2 regions of the Rhizobium sp. NLR10b genome follow, and region 1 is predicted to be linked to the other one. Evidence: riboswitches for the same ligand, from Rfam matches in the RefSeq annotation. Region 1 holds a riboswitch; the other holds the start of a gene.
What was found. A riboswitch is a leader RNA that binds a small molecule or an ion and turns the genes downstream of it on or off. The one in region 1 is predicted to bind FMN.
Positions count from the first base shown of each region.

Region 1 (3,176 bases):
GGCATTCGCCCCAGCGGGTCAGGTGCCAACCGCGACCACAGGCGTAGTCGACCTTTGTGACAGTGCTCTCAACCTTGATTGCCCCGATCGGCATCGCCTGAGCCGTGCCGATCGAGAGGCTGCCAGCGAGCAAGGCAGCCGCGATAGAAAGTGCCTTCATCGAAAACTCCATTTCATCCAGCCGCAATCACCTTAGGACCGCCAAATTGAACTGGAGATGAACTGCACGTTCATGTTTGCGGACGAAAAAGCAGCACTTTTTTGACCGCGGCAAACCGTTCTTCCCGTAGCGTCAAGCGCTTGAGGGGCGTCCCGCCGCCTGCCGAAAACCGTTCATCTCCTGCCGTAAAATGGATCTGGACCGGGGTTGCGCCCGGCGGCGACCTCGGTGAGCCGTCCGAGGTAATGCGCCCAGCCTTCCTCGTGGCCAGCGCACTGCTCCGCACTCGGCAGGCCGCTATGGGTGAGCCGCAAAAGCGTCCCGCCTCCCTGTTCGATCAGGTCGATCTCGACCAGACTCGACCCGGGCGGCACCACCTCACTGCCGTCCCAGCCGAAGCTGTAGGCAAGCCGATGCACCGGCACCACCTCGCGAAACGAGCCGCGCGCAAAACGGGCGCCGGTGACGTTGACGAGATAGAGCCCGCCGGGCTCCGGCTCGACCTCGGCCTCCGTCCCCATCCAGCGCAGGATCTTCTCCGGATCGGTCATCAGCGCAAACACCGCCGCCGGCGGCGCTGCAAGATGCGTCTCGCGGCGCACGACGAAAGATTCTGGCATCGCTCTCTCCCATGGTTGCTGCTCTACCCCTCAGTGAGGCGGAGCAGCATGCTTTTTCGACATGGATATTCCTCAGCAGAAGCATGTAGGCGGAAGGGCATGCTCAACAAGGGTGGTGGAGCATGTGCCCTTCGCTGACGCTCAGCGCATTCGCTCCCATCGTCGCTCACCCCCTCATCTGCCCTGACGGGCTTCTTTTCCCCGCTGGGGCGAAGGGGAAGCAAGCCTCACGGTGACCATACCTACCGCAAACATCTCAAATGGAGCGAGGCGCCCGCCGCGATTCCCCTTCTCCCCAGCGGGGAAAAGAAGCCCGGCAGGCAGATGAGGGGCGGGGAGCGAAAGCGATGAACGCCTTGAGCTGCAGCGAAAGGCAAATGGCCATATTAGAGGACACACCAACGCACCCATCCGGAAACCATCTTACCCTATTGCCAGCCCGCCGCCTTGCCCCTATTGTCCGCGCCGTTCTCAGGGCGGGGTGAAAGTCCCTACCGGCGGTATGCAGTTTCGATTGCGAGCCCGCGAGCGCCTTCCTCGGAAGGGTCAGCAGATCAGGTGAGATGCCTGAGCCGACGGTCATAGTCCGGATGAAAGAGAACGTGCGCTGCTGCTGCCCTCCGGGCTGGCGGCGGATGCTCGTGATCGCCTTGGGTGATGTGTCTGTACGCCAAAGGAGATTACCATGACACCCACCCGTTATGCCTTCGTCAAAGCCGGCTGGCACGCCGATATCGTCGACCGTGCGCTTGAAGGCTTCCAACAGCTTGTTCCCGCCGAACAGATCGACATATTCGATGTCCCCGGCGCTTTCGAAATGCCGCTTTTGTCGCGCGATCTTGCCGCGACCGGACGTTACGCCGCCGTCATCGCCGCTGCCTTCGTCGTCGACGGCGGGATCTACCGCCACGAATTCGTCGCCCAGGCCGTCGTCGACGGCCTGATGCGTGCCGGCATGGATACGGGCGTGCCGGTGCTATCCGTTTCGCTGACACCGCACCAGTATCAGGAGACGGAACACCATACCCAGATCTATCGCGCGCACTTCGTCGAGAAAGGCCGCGAGGCGGCACGCGCCGCCCTGATGATCGGCAAAACGCGCGCCGCCCTTGCGGCATAGAAGCCCGCGCGACAGGCGCAGGATCGGTCCGCTATCCCCCAACTGACGAAGTCGGCCAACCGCTCTTTCGTCATGCTCGGGTTTGTCGAGCATCTACATCAGGTGCAGCAGATCATCGGCCAAGGCCGAGGACGACGCCAAATAGAGGACGGGCTTGTCGACAAACTGACGGCGGGAGAAGCCCGCCGTCTTCTCCAACAGCAGAATAATTGATTCGACGCCCACCCCACGCTGTGGTCCACTCGATCCCGACATGTATCGCCATTCTTAATGCGTCCAAACCTCAGGGGAGCTGAAGATGAGCAATGCAATGCGCAGTGAAACCCCCATCGAAATTCCAGAAACACGGCCGATCGACACCAAGCTCGAAGTGGTCGTCATCCCCGTTTCCGACGTCGACCGCGCCAAACGCTTTTATGAGAACCTGGGCTGGAGGCTCGACGCCGACTTTGCCAATGATGTCGATTTCCGGGTGATTCAGTTCACCCCGCCGGGCTCCGGCTGCGCCATCATCTTCGGCAGGAACGTCACGGCCGCCGCCCCCGGCTCAGCGCAAGGGCTCTACCTGATCGTCTCCGACATCGAGGCCGCGCGGCGCGATCTCATCGCCCGCGGCGTCGAGGTGAGCGAGGTCTTCCACGACGCATCGGGCGTCTATGCCGGCACGGACGAGCCCTATCTCTTCGGCCGCCTGCGCGTCGCCGGCCGCGACCCCGAGCACCGCAGCTACCGTTCCTTCGCCTCCTTCAAGGATCCGGATGGCAACGGCTGGTTGTTTCAGGAAGTCACCACCCGCCTGCCGGGACGCATCGACGCCGATGAGACGGCCTTCTCGACATCGAGCGACCTTGCGGCGGCACTCCGCCGCGCCGCCCAAGCCCACGGCGAACACGAGAAACGCAACGGCGGCAAGCATGACGAGAACTGGCCGGACTGGTACGCCGAATACATGGTCAGCGAGCAGGCCGGCAGGCAGCTGCCGTTGTAGGTTGCGGCGACAGACGCTGGGAGTACCCGCTTCGCCTTCGAGCCCCTCAGGGCGAGGCTTCTTTCCTTTCTAGGGGTGCCATGCGGCACCCCCGTCTCTGCTCGTCCCAAGTCGCGCGCCATAGCCCGCACCTCATCGATCAAATATATCCCGCCACTGCTTCTCGCCGATCAGACAATCCGTCGTCGGCGCGTCGGCGGCGATCCTCTCCACCCCAGGCGACGGGTAAATGCCGCTGATCTCGAGCACCAGCTTTCGGCGCACGGCGATGGCGAAATCCTCGATCTT
Region 1 covers NZ_JABDWV010000002.1:260,113-263,288, reverse strand. The annotation lists gene HJB91_RS03705 (GCG_CRPN prefix-to-repeats domain-containing protein) at 1-160, opposite strand, end outside; gene HJB91_RS03700 (SRPBCC domain-containing protein) at 334-780, opposite strand; FMN riboswitch at 1,244-1,386, shown strand; gene HJB91_RS03695 (6,7-dimethyl-8-ribityllumazine synthase) at 1,466-1,900, shown strand; gene HJB91_RS03690 (VOC family protein) at 2,199-2,888, shown strand; gene HJB91_RS03685 (DUF1194 domain-containing protein) at 3,021-3,176, opposite strand, start outside.

Region 2 (3,176 bases), on a different contig from region 1:
GGCCGATATGGGCGACGGCGCGTTCAAAGGAAGCGCCCGATTCATAGAGAACCTTGCCCGCCTTGTCGAAGATGGTGAAGCCGCGCGAGCCGCCCTGGTAATCGCCTTCATTGGCGATGACGAGGCGGTTGTCGTCCAGCCACTTCACGGCATCAGGCTCGCGCAGGACGCCCTTCGATTCGCTCGAGAATTTCAGGGCGCCGTCGCGTTTGGTGTCGATGCCTGAGAGATCAACGCTGCCGGCGGAGAAGTGGGCCTTCACCTGAGCCGTGTTGGCATCGATGATGACGATCTCGTTGTTTTCCTGCAGCGTCAGCGCAATCTCGTTCTGCCCGTTGAAGGCAACGAATTCCGGCTCCGGGTCTTCAGGGGCGACACCGCCAAGGCCGGTCAGCGCCACATGCCTGATGGTGCCGCAATCGACGGTGCCGTTCTTGACCTGGAAAACGGCGAGGTCGCCCGCCGGCATCTGCGGGATCTTGCCGTCATTGACGTCTTCGTCGCGCTCGTTTTCGATCGCGATGGCACCGAGCGTCTTGTCCTTGTTGAGGGCGATGGAATCCGGCTGGCCGCCGAGATCGCAGGTGTTCTCGATCTTCTTTGTCGCTACGTCGACGATTGCGAGGCGGCCGGAGGGCCTGGCCTTGCTTTCGGAGGTATTGACGGCAACCAGCGCCTTGCCGGCACTCGAGGTGACCGATGTCGGCTCGCCATCCATCATCAGCGCGCCGCCGGCCCTCGGAACCCTGGCGTCGGTGATGTCGATGAAGCCGATCGCATCGAACGGGCTGTCGCTATAGATCAGGGTGTTGCCGTCGTCGGTCGCGGTGATGATTTCTGCGGATGTCGGCGACAGCTTGTCCTTGTCACCAGGCAGGTTCTGAGCGACCGGGAAAGAGGCGATGCGGTTGAAAACCGGCTCGGCCGCAGCCGGGAAGACCACGGATGCGAGAAGCACGGCAGCGAGCGCTGCCTTGCGGGATGAAACTGTCATGGAAACCCCCAATGTCCAAAAAGATCGAACAGAGGGGTTTTGCGGGACCGCTATGACAGAGACATGACAGCCCCCAAAATTTCAGAGGGTCGGCGTCAGGCTGCCTGTTTTTCCCGACGCATCTCGTTCCTCATGATGAAGAGCGACGCGGAAAGAATGAGTGCAGCGCCCAGCCACAGATAGCCGGCGGGCGCATAGCCGAAGAACAGCCAGCCGGCGAGCACGTTGAGCGGCAGCTTCAGGTCATCGAAGGGCTGGACATAGGCGGCGTCGGCGCTGGCATAGGCAAGGGTCAGCAGATACTGCGCCACGACCGTCAGGAGGCCTGCCAGAAGGAAGAGCGCGAGTGTCGTGCCTGGCGGCACTGCGAAGCCCGCAGCAAGCGCCAGACCGCCGTTGATCGGCGTCAGCAGCACCAACAACCAGACGGTGATGGTCTCCGGCCTCTCGATACCGGTCAGGCTCTTGGTGATGAGCGACGAGGCACCCCAGAGCAGCGCCGAGAGTACCGGCAGGAGCGCTGCCCAGGTGAAGCTGTCCGACCATGGCTGGAGGATGATCATGGCGCCGGCAAAGCCGACGCCGGTCTCTGCCCAGCGGGCCGCGCCGACGCGCTCACCGAGGAACAGGCGGGCACCGAGAATGATGAAGAAGGGTGAGGTCATGACCAGCGCGATCGCCTGCCAGATCGGCACTGAGGCAAGACCGGAAACCCAGGCCTCGACGCCGAGCGCGGCAAAGACGACGCGCACGACGTGCCGCCAGGGATAGTTCGTACGCATAGCCGCAAGGCCGGATTTGCGCAGGAAGGGCAAGCAGAAGAGGAAGGCGAAGGCATATTGCCAGAAAGCAGCAGAGGCTGGCGGAAAGGCGAGCTTCATGGTCAGCCATTGGGTGACGACGTTGAGCAGCGAGAAAGCGACGCCTCCAAGCACCATGAAAGCAGCGCCAGCAAAGGCGCGGGAACGCTGCATTGTAAGGGAATTCTGATTCATGTCTTCCACTCAGAACTACAGCGCCGCGCGTCTTTCCAGACGCGCAAAGGACGCTGTAGCGCTTTTAATTGCTGCATAATTTCATCCTCAAATCGATTCCGATTTAGGGAATTATGCAGGCGACCAACATAAATCAGGACGCATGAGGCGACGGCGCGCAGACGCCGGCAGTCCCCTGCCCGCTCGCGGCCATGCTCATTCTCTTTCATCCGGACTATACCGTCGGCTCCGGAATCGCACCGGATCTGCTGACCCTTCCCCGGCCAAAGCCTCGCGCTCGCGGGCTCGGGCCGCAGCCCTTACCGCCGGTGGGGACTTTCACCAACAGCACCGTTCGTAAAACAAAGCGCTGCCTGCGGCAAGCGGCAAAACAAAAAGGGGTCCGGCGCGCCGAACCCCTCGAAATCCTGCTCAACCGTTCTCGTTTACGGCCGGCGGACGATCAAATCAGCCGTTGACGGCGTCCTTCAGGCCCTTGCCGGGCGTGAACTTCGGAACGTTGCGAGCCGGGATATCGACTTCAGCGCCGGTCGACGGGTTACGGCCCTTCGTTGCAGCGCGATGAGAAACGGTGAAGCTGCCGAAACCAGCGAGGCGGATGTCGCCCTTGTTCTTGAGTTCGGCCTGGACAACGTCAAAAACCGCGTCAACAGCGGAAGCCGCGTCAGACTTCGTCAGTCCTGCCTTTTCGGCGACTGCGGACACGAGTTCATTCTTGTTCATGTTTCCACCCCTTTCTAAATGGTATGAAACGACTCAAATCTAAGCTAGGCGCAGATTAGGTTTCATCAGGCCCGCCGGGAACCCAAAAGCCCTGCAAATCAAGGAAAAGCAAGCGTCTCCATGACGTTTTCACAAAAAAGGCTGGCGTTTCCGCCAGCCTTTTTGCGTCTTTTGCGCCAATAGGGCACAAATGTGGCAAATGCCACTCAATGCGCTATGGTTGCGCCCGTGTCATCGAGGCCTTCGACCGAAGTGATGACGGGCGTTTCCACCGTCCCATCCCACTCGATCGGCTCCGGCCGCCGGATCAGCGCGTGCTTGATCACCTCGCCCATCCGCGAGACCGGAATGATCTCCATGTTGTTCTTCACATTGTCCGGAATCTCCGCCAGGTCCTTGGCGTTCTCCTCCGGAATCAGCACCTTCTTGATGCCGCCACGAAGCGCTGCTAGCAGCTTTTCCTT
Region 2 covers NZ_JABDWV010000015.1:56,490-59,665, reverse strand. The annotation lists gene HJB91_RS23190 (esterase-like activity of phytase family protein) at 1-994, opposite strand, end outside; gene HJB91_RS23185 (DMT family transporter) at 1,090-1,989, opposite strand; FMN riboswitch at 2,183-2,331, opposite strand; gene hupB (DNA-binding protein HupB) at 2,437-2,712, opposite strand; gene lon (endopeptidase La) at 2,919-3,176, opposite strand, start outside.
Region 2: linked by a shared signal. The riboswitch ahead of HJB91_RS23185 (DMT family transporter) and the one ahead of HJB91_RS03695 (6,7-dimethyl-8-ribityllumazine synthase) in region 1 are both predicted to bind FMN.